Regions from separate parts of the Paenibacillus sp. B-A-8 genome, predicted to be linked through region 3. Evidence: predicted binding sites of a transcription regulator. Region 3 holds the regulator's gene; each other region holds the start of a gene.
What was found. Region 3 encodes NrdR, which represses ribonucleotide reductase genes. Its sites were predicted from a motif close to AACACNATATATNGTGTT; they were not measured.
Positions count from the first base shown of each region.

Region 1: the regulator NrdR is predicted to act here: its motif matches at 3,474-3,491, upstream of ACN6MV_RS11040 (adenosylcobalamin-dependent ribonucleoside-diphosphate reductase).
Region 2: the regulator NrdR is predicted to act here: its motif matches at 4,722-4,739, upstream of nrdI (class Ib ribonucleoside-diphosphate reductase assembly flavoprotein NrdI).

Region 1 is NZ_CP183882.1:2,557,447-2,563,673, forward strand. It holds gene ACN6MV_RS11025 (hypothetical protein) at 1-296, opposite strand, end outside; gene ACN6MV_RS11030 (YqhG family protein) at 453-1,517, opposite strand; gene ACN6MV_RS11035 (DEAD/DEAH box helicase) at 1,514-3,259, opposite strand; gene ACN6MV_RS11040 (adenosylcobalamin-dependent ribonucleoside-diphosphate reductase) at 3,675-6,227, shown strand, end outside.
Region 2 is NZ_CP183882.1:1,594,973-1,601,199, reverse strand. It holds gene ACN6MV_RS07235 (response regulator) at 1-123, opposite strand, end outside; gene ACN6MV_RS07230 (hypothetical protein) at 138-3,608, opposite strand; partial or broken gene ACN6MV_RS07225 (RNA polymerase subunit sigma-70) at 4,225-4,428, opposite strand; gene nrdI (class Ib ribonucleoside-diphosphate reductase assembly flavoprotein NrdI) at 4,826-5,185, shown strand; gene nrdE (class 1b ribonucleoside-diphosphate reductase subunit alpha) at 5,172-6,227, shown strand, end outside.
Region 3 is NZ_CP183882.1:2,250,757-2,256,983, reverse strand. It holds tRNA gene ACN6MV_RS09700 (tRNA-Lys) at 216-288, opposite strand; tRNA gene ACN6MV_RS09695 (tRNA-Ala) at 299-374, opposite strand; gene nrdR (transcriptional regulator NrdR) at 534-1,010, opposite strand; gene ACN6MV_RS09685 (alpha/beta-type small acid-soluble spore protein) at 1,175-1,393, shown strand; gene ACN6MV_RS09680 (lytic transglycosylase domain-containing protein) at 1,473-2,036, opposite strand; gene coaE (dephospho-CoA kinase) at 2,033-2,629, opposite strand; gene ACN6MV_RS09670 (manganese efflux pump) at 2,639-3,385, opposite strand; gene mutM (DNA-formamidopyrimidine glycosylase) at 3,513-4,349, opposite strand; gene polA (DNA polymerase I) at 4,402-6,227, opposite strand, start outside.

The sequences.
Region 1 (6,227 bases), 310 kb from region 3:
CCTGGACCAAGGGGATAATAATCTAACCCTGCATCCTTCCAGGCTGTAAATGGAGCTTCTGCAGCGAGCTTGTTCAGCGTAGTCTTAGCGAATTCTTGGACCGTAGTGGGAGAAGGTAAAGAACTCATCTTTAGCACAGGGATTGCGTCCTGTGTGACCGACTGGATCACACTCACTCTGGCCAGCGCAAGCGCTGAAGGGGAACCGGAACTGGATATAAACAGTCCAAAGCTTAGAAGCAGGAGGAGGCATCCTTGACCCGCAAGTTGTAGCCTCCGCCGCAAACTTATTTTCATGGCGTCGTTCACCTTTCTTTGTTAATAAATGTCAGGAAGTTTTAAGCTTTACTCTATTGTAGTGGACAGGCTATAAAAAGGCTGTTGCTTGCTGTCGCGCCTGAAGGCGGAAGTTCTCTTGTTTTTTTGCCTGCTTTTAGCGAGTAGGGTCGCATTCTATAGACTTCGTAGATGAAACAGTCCATAGGTTATCGCAGAAACTGCAATTTGCGGCTCATATTGCCAAATGGTCTCCTGTCGACGACGGTTATATTGCTCCTGAGTACCTAAACGTTTTTCTTCATCCGGCTCTTTCAGCAGTTCTCCGTAATAAATATCAATGATAGCCAGCTCGATTCTAAGACGCTCACGTGCCTGTTCTGCCCAAGAGTAATCAAGTTCGGCTAGATGAGAGGTAAGATGAGCCTCTAATAAATCTGTAGCGGCTGTAACTGTTAATTCATAAGGCTGAATATGCACGTTTTCCGGTAAACGGGGGGTCATCTCCCGCGAGGATATCTTTGCGTTAAAGTCATCAATAATGGTCCCTTTTGTCAGAGATATTCCAAGATAATGCAGTTCTTCCCGTTTCAAATCACAGCTCATTTCGACTTTATAACAGACACCGAGCCACGGTTCATAGGCTGCAGAGAAAAGTGTATTCCGCTGCCTGCTACCGGGGTCCTCAAATAAGTAAAGGCATTTCCCTTCATCTTGAGCTGCACTCCAAATTTGCTGAAGGCGCTTGCTACCATAAATGATATCTTCACGTCTTATCATGCCAGGTCCAATTCGAGGCAGTGCCGGTACAATCCCGAAGTAGCGGGCAAGGATACTGTCTTCAGGATTTGAGGAAGGGACATGAACCACATTTGATTCAGATGTTTCTGAATTTAAAAGATCTGTGCTAGCCTCAACATCAGCAGTAGCACTCATCACTGGGTCTCCGGTAATTGACGGTTTTAATGCCAGGGTGCTGCGATTTACTGTTGGCGGAACTTCTATAGCTGCTTGGCTGTCGTATTTTTCCGGATCGAATACAAAGGTGAAAGAGAGTGTCTCTGGATCAACTCCAGTACGCTCCACGAACCCCCAATAATAAGGTCGATCTGTAAGCATTCTGTCAGCTCTTGGCGATAGCTTTACAGTTACGTGAATGGGCGATACTTCAATAATGGAGCATTCTGTTGCTTCCAAATAGTCCATAACATGTTTACGTACTTCCTGTGAGGTGAGGGTCATGTCGCAGTCTCACTTTCTTTTTTGATACCCTGAGTTAACTCGCTGAGGGATTCACCGATATGATCTAGCTCATTACGCAGTTCTTCATCGGAGCGGGATTCGAGCATGATTTTGTATAAGCTTTTCTCCAGAGATTCTTTCTTCTCAAATCGCTCCAGAATCACATCCAGCCCGCCAATGACCATTTCGAACATATTGATCTTCTCGTGTAGCAGATGCAGAATATGTTCTTCAATCGTGCCCTGCGTGGACAAATTATAGATAACCACGTCATTTTCCTGACCTAACCGATGTACCCGCCCAATCCGCTGTTCTACTCTCATGGGATTCCAAGGCAGATCGAAGTTGATCATATGGTGACAGAACTGCAGGTTAATGCCCTCACCACCCGCCTCAGTAGCGATCATTACTTGAGCACGACCGCGGAAGAGATCCATCATCCAATCTTTTTTGCCGCGATTCATCCCGCCGGAATAAGAAACACACATTAGCCCATGTTCGCGGAAATACTGAAGCAAATATTCTTGAGTCGCACGATACTCCGTAAAGACAATGACTTTTTCATTCATTTCTTGAATGAGAGATAGTGTTGTTTCGGCTTTGGTATTGGTCTTAACCGTACGAAGTGTCTGCAATAGCTCCATCATCCGATCGCGTTTCGGCGAATCGGCGGGCAACTTCTTGATCAGATTAACTAAAGTGATGAACACAGCATCTCGACTGCTGCATACCTCGCGCTGAAGCGTTACCAAGGAAAGCATGCTGCTAAGATTGCCGCCTGATTCCTGATACTGATCTTTCACAAAAGAAGTGACAGCGTCATATAATACTCTCTCTTCCTGTGAAAGAACTAGCGGAATATTACGGACTTTTCGTTTCGTAAAGTTAACTGGACCTTCGCCACGCCGATTGCGGATCATCACCTTCGATAGTTCGTCCCGTAGCTGACCTTCATTCTTAGGTTGGCGTTTATCAACGACGAAATTCGAAGCGAAATCACCCTGATTTCCAAGTTGCCCCGGTTTCAGTAAAGTGATCAAATTAAATAGCTCGCCCAGATCATTCTGAACGGGAGTGGCGGTTAGGAGCAGGCAATATTTTTTGCGTAATTGCTGTACAAATAAATAATTGGTTGATTTCTTATTCTTCAGCTTGTGGGCTTCGTCAATAATCAACATGTCATATTCATTTTCCAGCAGCATTTCTTTATGTGGATCGCGTTTCGCGGTGTCCATAGATGCGACGACAATCGCATTTCCCCAGGAATATGCTTTTTTCTGTGCAACAGCAGAGATGCCAAACTTGGCATTCAGCTCGCGGACCCACTGCAATACGAGGGAAGCGGGTACCAGAATAAGCACTTTAGAGACGAGACCGCGTACAAGATATTCCTTGAGTACAAGTCCTGCTTCAATCGTCTTTCCTAGTCCAACCTCGTCTGCAAGAATCGCGCGACCTGACATTTCAAACAGAACCTTATGCGCGGTATCGAGCTGATGAGGAAGCGGGGATAATCCCGATAAATGCTTCATGCATTGCAGCTCATCGAAGCTTGTTACTAGACCTGTTTGTTCACCTTGTACGGCAAGTTTAGACAGACGGAAGTCTCCCCACGGACCGCCTTTCTCCAGTTTAAGTTCTAGATCCTGTAGCCAATTTCGGTCAAAAGAAAGAGGAACAGGCAGTATAGGCGCTGACTTTCCACCTTTGTGAGGTAGAGAATTACGGAATAATTGCGTCATGGTACAGCCTCCTCAGGTGCTAATTCATATCATCTTTCGTAGGAGTAGTATGCTCTTAAACAAGAGAATTCATAACCTTCTATTTTTCTTGATAGCCTTTAAAAAAGAGAGTAAAAGCGAGAAAACTCGGCAAGGTTTACGATATTTCAGCTGCTTGACTCTATTTTCGAAAAAGACCTTCGATACAATATGTGGTATAGTTTAAAAGTTGACGCACACAATATATTGTGACAAAAGCATGAAAATGTGGTTTTTTTAAAGTGCGTAGCTGGTATTTGTTATTGACAAGATGAACTTCCTACATACACCGGTAAGGCGGAAGATAAGTGTAAGGAAGTTTTTGTTGTGGGTCACAAACGTAAGCCCACACCTTGAACTGGAACTGATATTTACTACATTGCGGGAGGTTTTTCTATTGGGTAAAGTGGAACGTAAGCAACGCCTGGAAGGGCTAAGTGAAAAGATATTTTTGGATCGTTATGCTTGGAAGGATGCCGACAGCAATAATGCTAAGGTAGGCGATGTTGTACTCGTTCTAACAAAAGATGATCCGAAGTTTCCAACGAAGGAAGTCGGAGAGATCGTAGAACGTAGCGGCAGAATTGTAACTGTGAAGACGCGCAGCGGCGAACTTGTGAAATCAGATGTGGAGAAGCTGACGCTTAATATAGAAAAAACACCAGAGGAAATGTGGGATCGTCTATCCACAGCTATGGCTTCTGTGGAGAAGACACCTGAGCTTCAAGAAGAATGGGCAGGTAAATTTCGTTCGATTCTGGATGATTGGAAGCTCGTACCAGGCGGACGAATTGCGGCTGGTGCAGGTGCTAGTGAAGAACTAACCCTGTTCAACTGTTATGTAATTCCTTCTCCAAAAGATAGCCGTGGCGGCATTATGCAGACGTTGGCTGAAATGACAGAAATTATGGCTCGTGGTGGCGGTGTAGGGATTAACCTATCCTCTCTACGTCCACGCCGTGCAATTGTGAGAGGTGTTAATGGTTCTTCTAGTGGTTCTGTATCTTGGGGCGGTCTGTTTAGCTATACCACTGGACTAATTGAACAAGGCGGTAGCCGCCGTGGTGCACTTATGCTCATGATTAATGACTGGCATCCAGATGTGGAAGACTTCATTACCGTGAAGCAAACGATGGGTCAAGTTACGAATGCGAACCTTTCAGTATGTGTGAGCAATAGCTTTATGAAAGCTGTAAAAGAAAATCTAGATTGGGATTTGGTATTTCCTGATACAACAGACCCTGAGTATAACGATGTGTGGGATGGCGATCTCGACAAGTGGAAGGCTGCGGGCAAAAACGTTATTCATTATCGCACCGTTAAAGCACGTGATGTGTGGCGCACTATTATCGAATCCGCTTGGAAATCCGCAGAGCCGGGCGTTGTGTTCATGGAATACTACAATCAGATGTCCAACAGCTGGTATTTCAATCCGATCATTTGTACGAACCCATGTGGGGAGCAAGGATTGCCAGGCTGGGGTGTATGTAATTTGTCCGCTGTGAACCTGTCCAAGTTCTACGATGAGAAGAATCATGATGTAGACTGGGAAGACCTCGCGACTACGACGCGTTATTCCGTACGTTTCTTGGATAATGTCATTGATAAGACCCCTTATCATTTCCCAGAAAATGAAGCGAATCAAAAAAATGAACGCCGTGTGGGTCTCGGAACGATGGGTCTTGCTGAACTGATGATCAAATTGAACATTCGTTACGGTAGCCCGGAATCTTTGGCGTTTCTGGACAAGCTTTACGGCTTTATGGCTCGTGAAGCGTACCTTGCATCCGCAGAGATTGCTGGTGAGAAGGGTTCCTTCTTAGCTTTTGATACTGAGAAATATTTAATGAGCGGCTTTATGAAAAATATGCTCGAAGCGTATCCAGAGGTTGGCGAAGCGATTCGCAAACATGGCATGCGTAACGTTACAGTAATTACACAAGCACCTACAGGTAGCACAGGTACAATGGTAGGCACTTCAACAGGTATTGAGCCTTATTTCGCCTTCAAATATTTCCGTCAAAGTCGTCTTGGTTATGATGAGCAATTCGTTCCAATCGCTCAAGAATGGCTTGAAGCTCATCCTGGTGAAGAGCTGCCAGAATATTTCGTGACTTCGATGGATTTGTCGGCTAAGGATCATATTCGTGCGCAAGCAGCAATTCAACGCTGGGTGGATAGCTCCATCTCGAAAACAGCTAACTGCCCGTCTGACTTCACAGTAGAAGAGACGGCTGAGCTATATGAAATGGCCTTCGATTTGGGCTGTAAAGGCGTTACGATCTACCGTGATGGTAGCCGTGATGTGCAAGTTCTGCAAACCTCTAAGAAGGAAGATACAGCAGAAGAGGTTGCTCCAGCTGTTGAAGTTGCAACCACTCCTGAAGCAAGTGTTGTAGCGGTAAGCCCAGCGCCTCAAGTGACGACGAAAGAGCTGGATAAACAATACAAGAAACGTCCGCAGGTTCTGCGCGGCGCAACTTATAAGATCAACACACCTTTTGGTATGGCGTATATAACGATTAATGATCTAGATGGCACACCGGCTGAAATCTTCCTGAATGTAGGTAAAGCAGGTTCTGATGTCTTCGCGATGGCTGAAGCACTAGGTCGTGTCTGCTCCTTGTTCCTCCGTTATGGAGATCATGGTGAGAAGGTAGAACTGTTGATCAAACATCTGAAAGGCATCGGCGGATCAGGCGCTATCGGCTTCGGTGCGAACCGCGTGGAATCTATTGCTGATGCTGTAGCCAAAGCACTAGAAACTCACGTGCTGAATAACACTCAGGATGAACATGTACCTGCACCTATCGCAGCGACTTTGGAGCTGGAGGATTTCAATGAAGCGTTGAACGCGGAGTTGAAAGCGAGTGTTCCTGTGGCAACATCTACCGATGATAGTCATGGTGGACATGGCGCGCATAACCACGCTTCTGCTTCCCGTGATCTT
Region 2 (6,227 bases), 660 kb from region 3:
ATCAAACTTATTTTCCATTAACTCCATTAGACCAGTTTGACATGATTTTTTCCATACTAGTTCTGGGTTAAAAACACTTAAAATTTCTTTAATATGCTGGTATTTTTCTTCTTGATCTTCCATGCATATAATTCTCATCATTCAACCACCACATATTCAAACTTATTTAAATCAATAGCAATGCTAATATCAAAAAAGCCCTTATTCTCTTTCTGCACAAATACAGCTGAACTATTTAAATTATAATATATTGTTCTTGCCACCTTATATAAACCTGATCCACCTTCCTTAATACTTTCTTTTCGAAACTTTCCGTTGTATATATTGCCTATTCTTTCTCCTACATTATTTAATAGTTCCACTTCATCAACCTCTGTAGACAAATTATTAATCACATTGAAAACTAATGAATAATTATGAAACTTTGGATTAATAATTTTGTAATCATTAGAAAAAAAAGTTTCTATTTCACTACCTGTATATGGTTTTACATTTATCTCCAATTCCAAATCATTCATATTTGATATTTTAGAATGTTGAACCGCATTTCTTATAAAAATAGCCATGATATCAACTAAGTATGGGAATATCTGTCCTTGATATTTTTTCTTACATTCAACATTTTTCCTAACAATCGCATCACGAAATTGATGGTTCATATCATCTTCTATTTCACAACAAAACTCTATTAATTCTTCCATGGTGAAATCCGGATATTTTTCATTATCCATGTTAAATATGTCTTTGAAAGTTTCTATATCTTCGATATATTTTGCTTTTGTAATCTCAATTTTTCGTAACATTTCTCTTTTAGAATTTAAATTAAATTCTAATTTTCTTATGCCTGTTTCAAGTTCAGAGATTGCCTCAATATAATATGGCCTTAATTCATTGTCAGTTCGCTCTCTTATTTTTTTCAATATTTCATTTGTATAAAAGTCTAAATTTTTTATTACAAAATGATAAAATTCTTCTATGTCATCTATTTTAATATTAAGTGAAGAAATATTACTTGTAAAATTACTATAATCAAATAGCCCTTCACTATTTTTACTTTTCTTAATTCTAATCCACTTTTCTTTTATTTCTTGAATTTTGTTATCTATTCTTTGCGAAAATTTCGAAAGCTTTTCTATTACAATTAGATATTCATCCTCAGATAACTTAGCCTTCCAATATTCATTTACAATATAATCAGCGCTGTTATCCTTAACCTTTTTAGAAAACAATTTTTCATTTTCGAATACTCTTTTCAGGTTATCATTACAATAATTATGTCTAATACGAGTACTTAAAAAATCTTCCAAAGAATATGGTGATTCGTTTAAATAAGCTTTTTTTATTTTTTCAATGATTCCGTAATTAAAGTTCGTGTTATCCCAATATTGCTCTGATAAAAATGGATAGCTATGTATGTCTTCTTTGGAACCATGGAATACTTTTTTTAGTTCTTGAACAGATTTAAACTTTAAAAATTCCTGATTCAATTCTTCTCTTAAATATTTAAACAAATTCTCTTTATCAATAAATATTCTATTATGATTAAATGAATCTATCTTCTTTTGTAATTGGCTCGATTTATATATAGAGTTTAATTCTGAAAGATATTCTTTTTGCCCTGACAAATCATGTTGCAATAAAGTTCTTAAAACAGTTGCTCTCAATTCGGCAGCACTACCGCCTACTTCAGTTTTTGAAACATAGTCTTTCATAAGTAAAGGTTGTGTGCACACTTTATTTAAAAAAATTATATCGTAAGCATTTAATGTTTGAAATTTTTCAATAAGTTCTTTTATAGTTCTACAATTTTGAGATTCTAAGTAGTCTAGATAGGCAGTTATAACCTCATCATTTAAACTCTTATAATATAAACGCAATACAATTGGTCTACATATATTGGCTCGTATTCGTACATCGCCCTCTGATAATACTTCTATTCTATTTATTAAATTCCTTAATTGCATTTGAGCAATAAGTTCTTTTGAGATCATATAACTTTCTACATAAAGATTCATTGCGATAATATACTCTTTAACTTCTAAATAACAGCTATATAAAGTTCTTCTAACTCTTTCTTGATAATATAAACCACTTTGTTTATAATCAAAAAAATCCAAAAATTCTCTGCACTTCTCAATACTTAATTTATATTCTTTTTTTCCCATTAACTGCTTGATTTCATAGTATCTCCACCTAATGGGATCTATCTTTACTTGTAAACTATTGTCCACATTACCTGTCAAAGTATATAAATGCAATTGACTTGTAGCTGGTGCAATCATTTTAAATAAGTCCAAAAACTCTTCTTTATCACCATTATTAGTTGTGACCTGATAAAAAAGAGGAGTTAGAGCATTATCATTCAATACAGATAAATTAAGAATTTCATCACAATAATTATTATTGAGCTTTCTTACCAATATACCTAAAATCTTATACTTCCATGAAGTTCCATATAGTAATTTATAATAGCCACCTATTCTATGTGTGCTTTTCTCGATTTCGTAATTAAAAGTATATATATTATATATTTCTGCCCACAACTCTCCAAACGAAATTTTTTCATTTGATATATCTATTCCCGCTTTCAGAAGAAGATTACATAAATTAAAATCATGCTTAAATTTGTCTATATGTTTTGAAAATTCATCTTTCAATTCAGAATATTTACCACAAGTATATTTTTCAAGTAAAGAGCAAATGCTCTCCTCAAGATTTATACTTCTATCTATTTCTGAAAAAGCTAGAAATAAGTTTCTAATTCTAAAATCGTTAGAATCTTTATAAATTTTACAAATACATTCTTTAACTATAAAATAATTGTCTTTTCTACTACCTAAAACTTGTAAGGAGTCGATATAAGTTTCATAATAATCAATGAATGAAAGTTGCTCATCAAATATTAATGCTGATTTAATTCCCTGGACATTTTTCAAAGACACAATATTTAACTTATGATCGAAATACTTCCATGTAATATGTTTTTTATCCCCGCTATCCAGCAAACGTTGAATACTATTTAGATATTCATCAAAGCCTATTAATTTATTTGTCAATTTTTCATAATAATATAAAAGAAATGATGATAAATTATTATTGTTTGATATAGTTTTAATTTTCTGCAACATTTCAATTGATTCATGTTGTTTTTCTTGTAGATTCAAAATTAAAAATCGTTGATGCAAACCCCAAATTGAATAACACACTTTTTTCTCAATAGCATCTAACAATTTAAGAGCTTCTTCATATTTTTCATCAAATAAAGCTTTCTCATATTTCACCTTATAAGTTACAAAAAAATCAACTTGCTGTTTATATACTTCTACTATGCATGTTCCCCATCGTAAAATGCTGCTAATTGAGTTATCTCTATCACTGTTATAACTCATTTCTCTTTTACATAACATTTCAACAGAACTTGGAAAATAATCATTTTTCATTTTATTTGACAACGTTCTATTCTGGGTTACCCAGTTTAACGCATGTGTTATTTCCCCATTTTTAATATCCCGTATATAACTGTAAAAATTTCTATTTGGATGTTGTTGTTTCAACTTTATAATAGAATTAATATAGTTCACATACACAACATACTCATTTTTAGCCATTTTCTATTTTTTCTCTCCCCTATGACTTTTTCCAAAACACATTATCCTATAAAATCATATAAATTACTGTGACATCAACCTTATATCTTTACTACAAACCAATATATAGAATAACTTAACTCCCCTTAATTTCGCAGTCCATCCGACATCATTCAACCATTATAATTAGCATGCTCGTTCTTATGATTCTTTATTTCAAAAACGAACAATGCGGTTTAGATAAGACCACATGTTCCACCTTACATATTCAACAAAAAAATATTCTAAAGTCGTTTAACCCGTTTGTTGAGTTGATATTGTACAAATTTTCAACCTATAAGTCCTTATAACTCGAGAAGTTTAAAGCAAGTAAAAGTATAAAAATCGTTCTTAATACAACATATATTTACACATTCCCCCTTTATTCTGGCAAACAGTTAAATTGTACCATGTGTTTTGATCTTTGTAGAGGGAAAAGTTATTTATTAGTCTTAACTCATACAAATGAAAAAAGCTCCCTAATAAGGAAGCATTAATTTGAACTGTTTATTCATCAGATACACTCCGCTAATTATCGCTCCGTTAGTTCACTCCCTTCTTGCTTGTCCATCAAAACAACATCGTATTGTGTCCACAACCTCTTTACTATATGGGCGACAAGTCTCAAATTGTGCTCGATAAGCAAATTTCGGGCTTTAGCATCCCCTTCAGCCATCATGCCTAAGTATTTGCTTTCCTCCTGCTCCGAGAGCGGCTGTGGAAATGCGTTGTTCCTTACGTAGGATACCAGCAACGTCAGTTCTTTGATTAGCAACGCGATCGTACTTAAGAATCCAGGCAACTTGGCGACACCTCCCGCACTTGTACAATGAAACCGATCTGTTAGCCTTACGGGTTCATGGTCATCTTATTGTATGTGGGTAGATGCCTAGAAGTGCATGTACGGGGGAAATTGTACAACTCCTATATTTTTGATTCATTTGCTTCGACAATGAAGCATCTGATCCCGCTGATAAATGGTGTATTGTCGGGATTTTAATAGATTAATAGAGCGTTTTGCAGACCAACTAACAGCTATTAATGTTGTACTTTTCATGTTGACTTTTCAACATATAGTGATTAAAATAAACAACGCACACTAAATATAGTATCCATATGATTTTCCAGTATTTATAGCTTATCTATTCAATCTTTACAGTATTTAAATCAGGTTTAATATATACAGGGGGAGAGACTCCATGCTAGTCGCTTACGATTCGAAAACGGGAAACGTCAAACGCTTCATTGGTAAGCTTAAGCTGCCAGCTGTGCAGATTGAAGAGCATATGACCATTGATGAGCCCTATGTGCTTATTACATATACCACCGGCTTTGGACAGATTCCAGAGAAGGTGTCTACTTTCTTAAAGAACAATAATTCCAATTTGAAAGGCATCGCCGCCAGCGGCAACAAGAACTGGGGCGAGCTGTTCGCGCATAGCGCAGACTTGATTGCAGATCGGTACAACGTGCCAGTTATCGGTAAATTTGAGCTATCGGGTACTTTTGGTGATGTGGAACGAATTAAACAGGAGGTGAGCCGAGTTGCGGCATATTGAATTAAACAACATGTTGATGAAGAGAGACGAAAGTGGTTTCTTTCAATTGGATAAAGACCTTGAGGCAGTAGCCGAATTTATGAGGCATGTAGAACGGCGGAGCTTGGTTTTTGCCAATACAAAAGCCAAAATTGATTATATGATTGAACAGGATTTCTACGAAAATTTTTATGAGCAGTACAGCTTGGCTGAGATTGAAGATGTCTACCAAATTACCCATTCTTATAACTTCAGTTTTCCATCCTATATGGCAGCTTCCAAGTTCTATACGGATTACGCTGTAAAAAGCAATGACCGCAAGCAATATCTGGAGCATTATCCGGATCGTGTGGCGGCAGTTGCCCTTCACCTAGGACGCGGCAACGCCGCTACTGCCAGCATGCTTGCCCGTTCGATGATGGAGCAGCGTCTGCAGCCAGCGACTCCTACCTTCTTGAATGCCGGCAAGAGCCGGCGCGGTGAGCTTGTCTCCTGCTTCCTTATTGAAATGGACGACTCGCTGAATTCGATCAACTATGTGCTCAATACCTGCATGCAGCTATCGAAGATCGGCGGTGGCGTGGCTGTCAACCTGTCCAAGCTCCGTTCCCGTGGAGAGACAATCAAGGGTGTCGAGGATGCGGCTAAGGGCATTATACCTGTGCTCAAGCTTATGGAAGACGGCTTCTCCTATGCTGACCAGATGGGTCAACGTAAAGGTTCTGGAGCCGCCTACTACAACATTTTTGGCTGGGATGTTCTTGAATTTCTCGACAGTAAGAAGATCAACGCCGACGAAAAAACAAGACTCAAAACCCTGTCCATCGGCCTGATCATTCCGAATCGTTTCTATAAGCTGGCGAAGGACAATGAACCGCTCCATGTATTTGCCCCTTACAGTGTGTACAAGGCTTATGGCACGCATCTTGATGACATGGATTTGGATGAAATGTACGATAAGCTGCTAGCCGATCCACGTGTCAAAAAGAGAAAGGCCATGAGCGCACGGGATATGCTGACCAAAATCGCCATGATCCAGCTGGAATCTGGCTATCCATATATT
Region 3 (6,227 bases):
CCGCCCTAGTCCAAAGGATGCGGTCTATTTCTGCCCGTAATACCTGAAAGCCGCCGCCCTTAAAAGCGGCTATTGCACTGGGAGCCGTGTTTCCGCACGGCTCTCTTTGCATTGTACGATTTATCTACCCAAACTATACCATGATCAAAACCAAATAAAAAGTCAATCCGCTTCCTGAACAACAAAAAAACGGCATTTCTGCCGTTTCTTTAGGATGGACTCTCAGGGGCTCGAACCCTGGACAAATAGATTAAGAGTCTACTGCTCTACCAACTGAGCTAAGAGTCCATATGAAGTTTGGTGGAGCCAAGGGGGATCGAACCCCTGACCTCATCGCTGCCAGCGATGCGCTCTCCCAGCTGAGCTATGGCCCCAAACGTAATTTTCAGATGTATGTAATCACACATTTTAGAATCAAGTTCGGTGTATTTAAGTCATTCTGACAAACTCAAGCGCCGTAGGCGACTCCTATATAATATAAAAAATCGCCTTCGCTGTCAACACTTTTTTTAGTCATTAGACTAGCCACAACCCTACAATCTGTCCAGATCCCCAGTGCTCTTAGATAACAGACCCTTCAGTTCCTTCATAAACATGTTAATATCCTTGAACTGACGGTATACAGACGCAAAACGAACGTATGCGACTTCATCTACTGGATAGAGCTGTTCCATAACCAGTTCACCGATCTGTTGGCTCTCCACTTCAGCTACGGCGATACCTCGCAGGGATTTCTCTACCTCAGAGACGATCTTCTCTAAACGTTCTACAGAGACAGGCCGTTTCTCACAGGCACGTATTAAGCCCCGAAGTATTTTATCACGGCTGAATTCCTCACGGCTGCCGTCTTTTTTGATCACGATTAACGGAGTTTCCTCGATCATTTCAAAGGTTGTAAACCGTTTGCTGCAACGCTCGCATTCACGCCTGCGGCGGATGGACTTATTCTCATTTGCTGGTCGCGAGTCGAGTACTTTAGTATTTGTGTGATCGCAGTAAGGGCATTTCATAAGCTTCATCACTTCCTATTACATAATGTTTTTTGTCCCGGTATGTTAAACATCCGGCTTTTGAAGGGCTATTTCATTTTTTCCAGAAATCACCGTTTATTTGTTGTAATGATTATGGCAAGTCCGGCACATAATACAGTTACCAACAGAGGAGGTGAACAGCAATGAGCCAAAACAACAGCTCCAATAACCTTGTAGCTCCAAATTCCCGCGGTGCTTTGGAACAACTTAAATATGAAGTTGCCCAAGAACTCGGAATCACGCTTTCCCCAGATGGTTACCAAGGCAATAAAACTTCTTATGAAAATGGTTCGATCGGTGGTTACATCACTAAACGTCTTGTAACCCTGGCAGAACAACAATTGGCAGGTCAATACAAATAACCTGTCCACATAAGCTTACTGAAGAAGTATTAAACGATCGCAAGATCGTTTAGTACTTCTTTTTATACATAACACGGTTTTAGAATTCGTTGTAAATATCCGTGTACTGATCATAGTAATAGTTGACGCGCTGTACATAATGGCGGGTTTCACCAAACGGAATGTCCTTAATGGTAGCATCCGTTCCATCCCAAATCCCCTCATCCAGCCATTTTTGAACTTTACCCGGTCCAGCATTATATGCAGCGATAACCGCTGTACGTTTACCTTCGAACTGACGGGATAATGTTGAAAGATACCAGGTACCTAGTTCAATATTTGCTGATGGTTCATGCTTTAGCTCCTCCATAGATACATCAGGGAGCTTGGCCTTTTCAAGGGCCCATTTGGCGGTATCCGGCATAAGCTGCATTAAACCTATAGCACCTTTTTTGGATTCTCGTCCAGTTTTGAAGTTCGTTTCCACTCGGATAATTGAAGCCACTAGGAATGGGTCAATATCGTACGTAACGCTGTGCTTACGGATCTCATCTTTATAATGGATCGGATAAAACCAGGACATCCAGTTCGTACTCAGAAACAATATCGCAGTAAAACCAATGAATAACAGAAGAAGGACTCTTTTTTTACGTAACCATTTCATGATAAGCCCAGCCTGTCCCAAAGAACAGCAACCTGTTGCTCAGTGTGCGCAAGTTCGCCACTGTTGTCAATGATATAGTCCGCTTTGTTACGCTTTGCTTCAATATCCATCTGTGCATTTAAGCGTGCTTCTGCTTGTTCTAAAGAAAGTCCGTTACGTTCCATTAATCGAGCGATTTGCACTTCACGAGGCACGTAGACCACCAGTATTTCATGGAACATGTTCTCGAGTCCTGATTCGAAAAGAAGAGGGATATCCACAATTGTTAACTTCTTTGGATCTTCTTCCTCCATGCTGTTCATACGTTCTTTAATCTCCCGCCGGATTGCGGGATGCGTCAGATTGTTCAGGGCTTGCAGGGCCGCCGGGTCTTGAAATACAATGTCCCCCAGCTTGCCCCTATTCAGTGTGCCATCCGGAGAGAGGATCTCGCTTCCGAATTGTTTCACAGCCGCAGCCAGCACCTCATGACCGGGGAGCATAACCTCTCTGGCGATCACATCCGCGTCAACCAGCCTCGCTCCCTTGCTCACAAGCAGTGCGGACACCGTGCTTTTTCCGGATGCAATGCCTCCGGTTAAGCCAATAATCATGTACTCACCTCATAATAGCTTCAGTATTCCCATTGTAATTAATAATAACGCGGGTAGTGCAGCAGCATGCTTCATCCAGGAGTTCCCGGCGAATTTTAATCCAGTCTTCATGCCCAGCAATAGAAATGTACCACTAAACAGAGCAATTGTAAGTGATGTCCATATTGGATTGAAACCGAGTAGTGCTGCGCCTAGTCCGGCTCCAAAGGCATCTAGTGAGAGGGCAATTCCGAGCAGCATCGCTTCCATCGAAGAAATACTTCCGGAATCATCCATATCCGCAGATGATGGTGTACGCAAGATCTGTACAACAATCCCCAACCGCCGTAGCTCAAGGGAAAAGACAGCTGACTTTACTTGCTCAGGAGCTGTGACAGCCTGTTCTGCGACATCTTCAGTATCAACAGCTATCTCTGCCCTAGCTTCTGTGGATAGCACATTTTCTTCACGATCTACTTTACGTTCACCAGTCTGTTCCTTCTCTTTCTGCATTAGCATCTGAATGAGCGACCAACAACCCATTAGCACGAGTATAACAGCGCCAACCTCAGAAGCTGCATGTGGAGACACTACCTTAGCAAGCAGAACACCCACTTGCATAGATACACAGATAACTACCCCCGAACAAAGCGAGATAATCAGAACGGAGAGCAATGGTATCTTCATTTTACGCAGTCCATATGTAATACCAACACCAAAACCATCCAAACTCAAAGCAAAAGCTAGTAATAGCAGTGAAAAAAATGGGCTGAGCACCCGCAATCCCTCCTGTGAAGAACCGGAACACTGAACAATATACTTCAATCAGCTTCCGTTCTCTATTAAGCATTCTTCACACAGTATATGGGCGGGACAAGTAGTGGGTGCCAACCTAATTACATCTTCAGTTTTCTGACTTGCGCTGACAGCTTGGACAATAATGCGTGCCACGGCCACCTACAACAGTTTTCTCAATCATTGTTCCACAGTTATTACACGGCTGATCTTTACGACCGTAAATCAACAGCTGTTGTTGATAAGTGCCGCTCTCACCTTGACCATTCACATATGATTTTACAGATGAACCCCCAGCGTTTACCGCTTCCGTCAGCGTGCTGACAATAGCGTGATGTAGCTGATCGAGTTGATCATCCGATAGATCCTTAGCGCTGACTTCTGGATGAATCCCTGCACGATGTAACGACTCATCTACATAAATATTACCTATGCCGACGATATATTCCTGATTCAGCAGCAGCGATTTAATTTTTGTGCTTTTGCCTGATACAATCTGCTTAAACTTCTCCGGCGTAAAGGACGACTCCAGCGGTTCCTGCCCTAGCTTATTAAGAGGAGGCAGCTGAAGGTCTTCACCAATCTGAAAAAGATGCATCGTACCAAACTGACGAACATCCGTATAACGCAGTTCCGTGCCGTCGGTAAAATGGAATATCACATGTGTATGCTTGTCCAGTGGATCATCTTTCGAAAAAAGTCCGTAACGGCCTTCCATCCGTAAATGAGATACCAGCACCAGACCGTCTAGCACGATGCGCAAAAATTTCCCTCTTCGTTCAACATTAACAATGCTATGACCTGCGAGCAGGTTGGCAAAAGCCTGAATATCATCCGGTCGCTGAATTATCCGAGCCAGCCGGACGGTTACACTCTCTATCTGCTTTCCATTAACTAAATCATTCAGTGTTCTCTTGACTGTCTCTACTTCCGGTAATTCCGGCATGATGTCTTCACCTCAACTACATTATAGCTGATATGCACACCTTAAAGGGAGCCTATTTCGCTTCGTACCAATTGCTGCCAAAACTTACCTCTGCTTTAAGCGGCACAGATAACTGCAATGCTCCACCCATCACTTCCGGCAAAAGCGTCTTCATGAGCTCCATTTCATCCTCTGGTACCTCGAATACAAGCTCATCGTGCACCTGAAGCAGCATACGGCTCTTTAGCCCGCGCTCGTAAAGTGCCTTGTCCATATGCACCATCGCCAGCTTAATAATATCAGCGGCAGTTCCTTGGATAGGCGTATTCATTGCCGTACGTTCCGCAAAAGAACGTAGATTAAAGTTCTTCGCATTAATCTCAGGCAAGTAACGACGACGTTCCAGTAATGTGGTTACATAACCATGTTTCCGTGCTTCCACTACGATATCGTCCATATATCGACGCACGCCTTGGTATACCTCGAAATACTGCTCAATAAATTGAGCGGCTTCTTTACGAGGAATATTCAAGTTCTGCGACAGACCATAATCACTGATTCCATACACGATCCCAAAGTTAACGGCTTTAGCAGCACGGCGCATATTGCTATCAACCTGATCGGCCGTAACTCCAAACACATCCATCGCTGTCTTCGTGTGGATATCCATATCATGTAGAAAAGCTTCCTTCATCCGCTCATCACCAGAGATATGTGCCAATACTCGTAGTTCGATCTGCGAATAGTCCGCTGCCAAGATCGACCAACCCGGTTCGGACGGAACGAACACCTTACGGATTTTGCGTCCTTCCTCTAGGCGGATAGGAATGTTCTGCAGGTTCGGATATTGACTGCTGAGACGTCCGGTAGCCGCAATCGTCTGCCGGTAGAAGGTATGCACCTTTCCTGTTTTCGGAGATATTTCTTTAAGAAGTCCTTCTACGTATGTAGACTGGAGCTTCGCAATCGTGCGATATTGCAAAATCAAACGTACCACGTCATGATAAGGCGCTAGTTTCTCAAGCACCTCAGCATCGGTGGAATAGCCTGTCTTCGTCTTCTTAACAACAGGCAAACCTAGCTTAACGAATAAAATTTCACCCAGTTGCTTTGGTGAATTCAAATTGAACTCCGTGCCACTTAATTCGTATATTTCAGTGACCAGCTTAGAAATTTGAGCTTCGAATTCTTTACCTAGCTCTTTAAGATCCTCTTCGTTGACTGCGATTCCTTGTTTCTCCATATCCGCGAGAATACGTGATAAAAGCATCTCCAAATCTTCGAACAGTCCGGTCATCGCTGTCTCGACAAGCTCCTGTTGTTGCTTCTGAGCAATCCCAAGAACCGCAGCACTCTTACGTGCGACGTGATTCCCTAAGATTTCAAGCTCAGGAATCTTGTATTTAGCACCTTTTCCGAATACCTCTTCATCTGGAGATAAGCGTGGTAAGCCGTATTTAGTAGCTAGATCATTTAAGTTCTGATTAGCTTCCGTCGGATCCAGCAAATAAGCCGCCAACTGTACATCATGAGCCGCACCTGCAAAAGCAATGCCTTGCCAATGGAGCGCCAAATCTGCACGGTGAAGATCATAGCCGCTCTTCGGAGCCTTTTCATTTCCTAACCAATCGCGCAGCTTCGCAGCAGCTGGTGTCTGCAGTAATTCAAACGGTACATAATAATGCCGCTCCAGAGAAGATAACCCTACCCCGATTACCTCAGCACGATGCGGATTATCCCCATTGGACTCCACATGTAATGCAGAAATACTAGGCAGCGCTTCATTCAGCGTCTCCAGTTCATTTTCACCCACGATCGTAATATCAAGGGTCGCGGCTTCTACTTCTGCAGCACCTTCTTCACCATCATTAACAGGAGTGTAGGCACTTAGATCTAAGC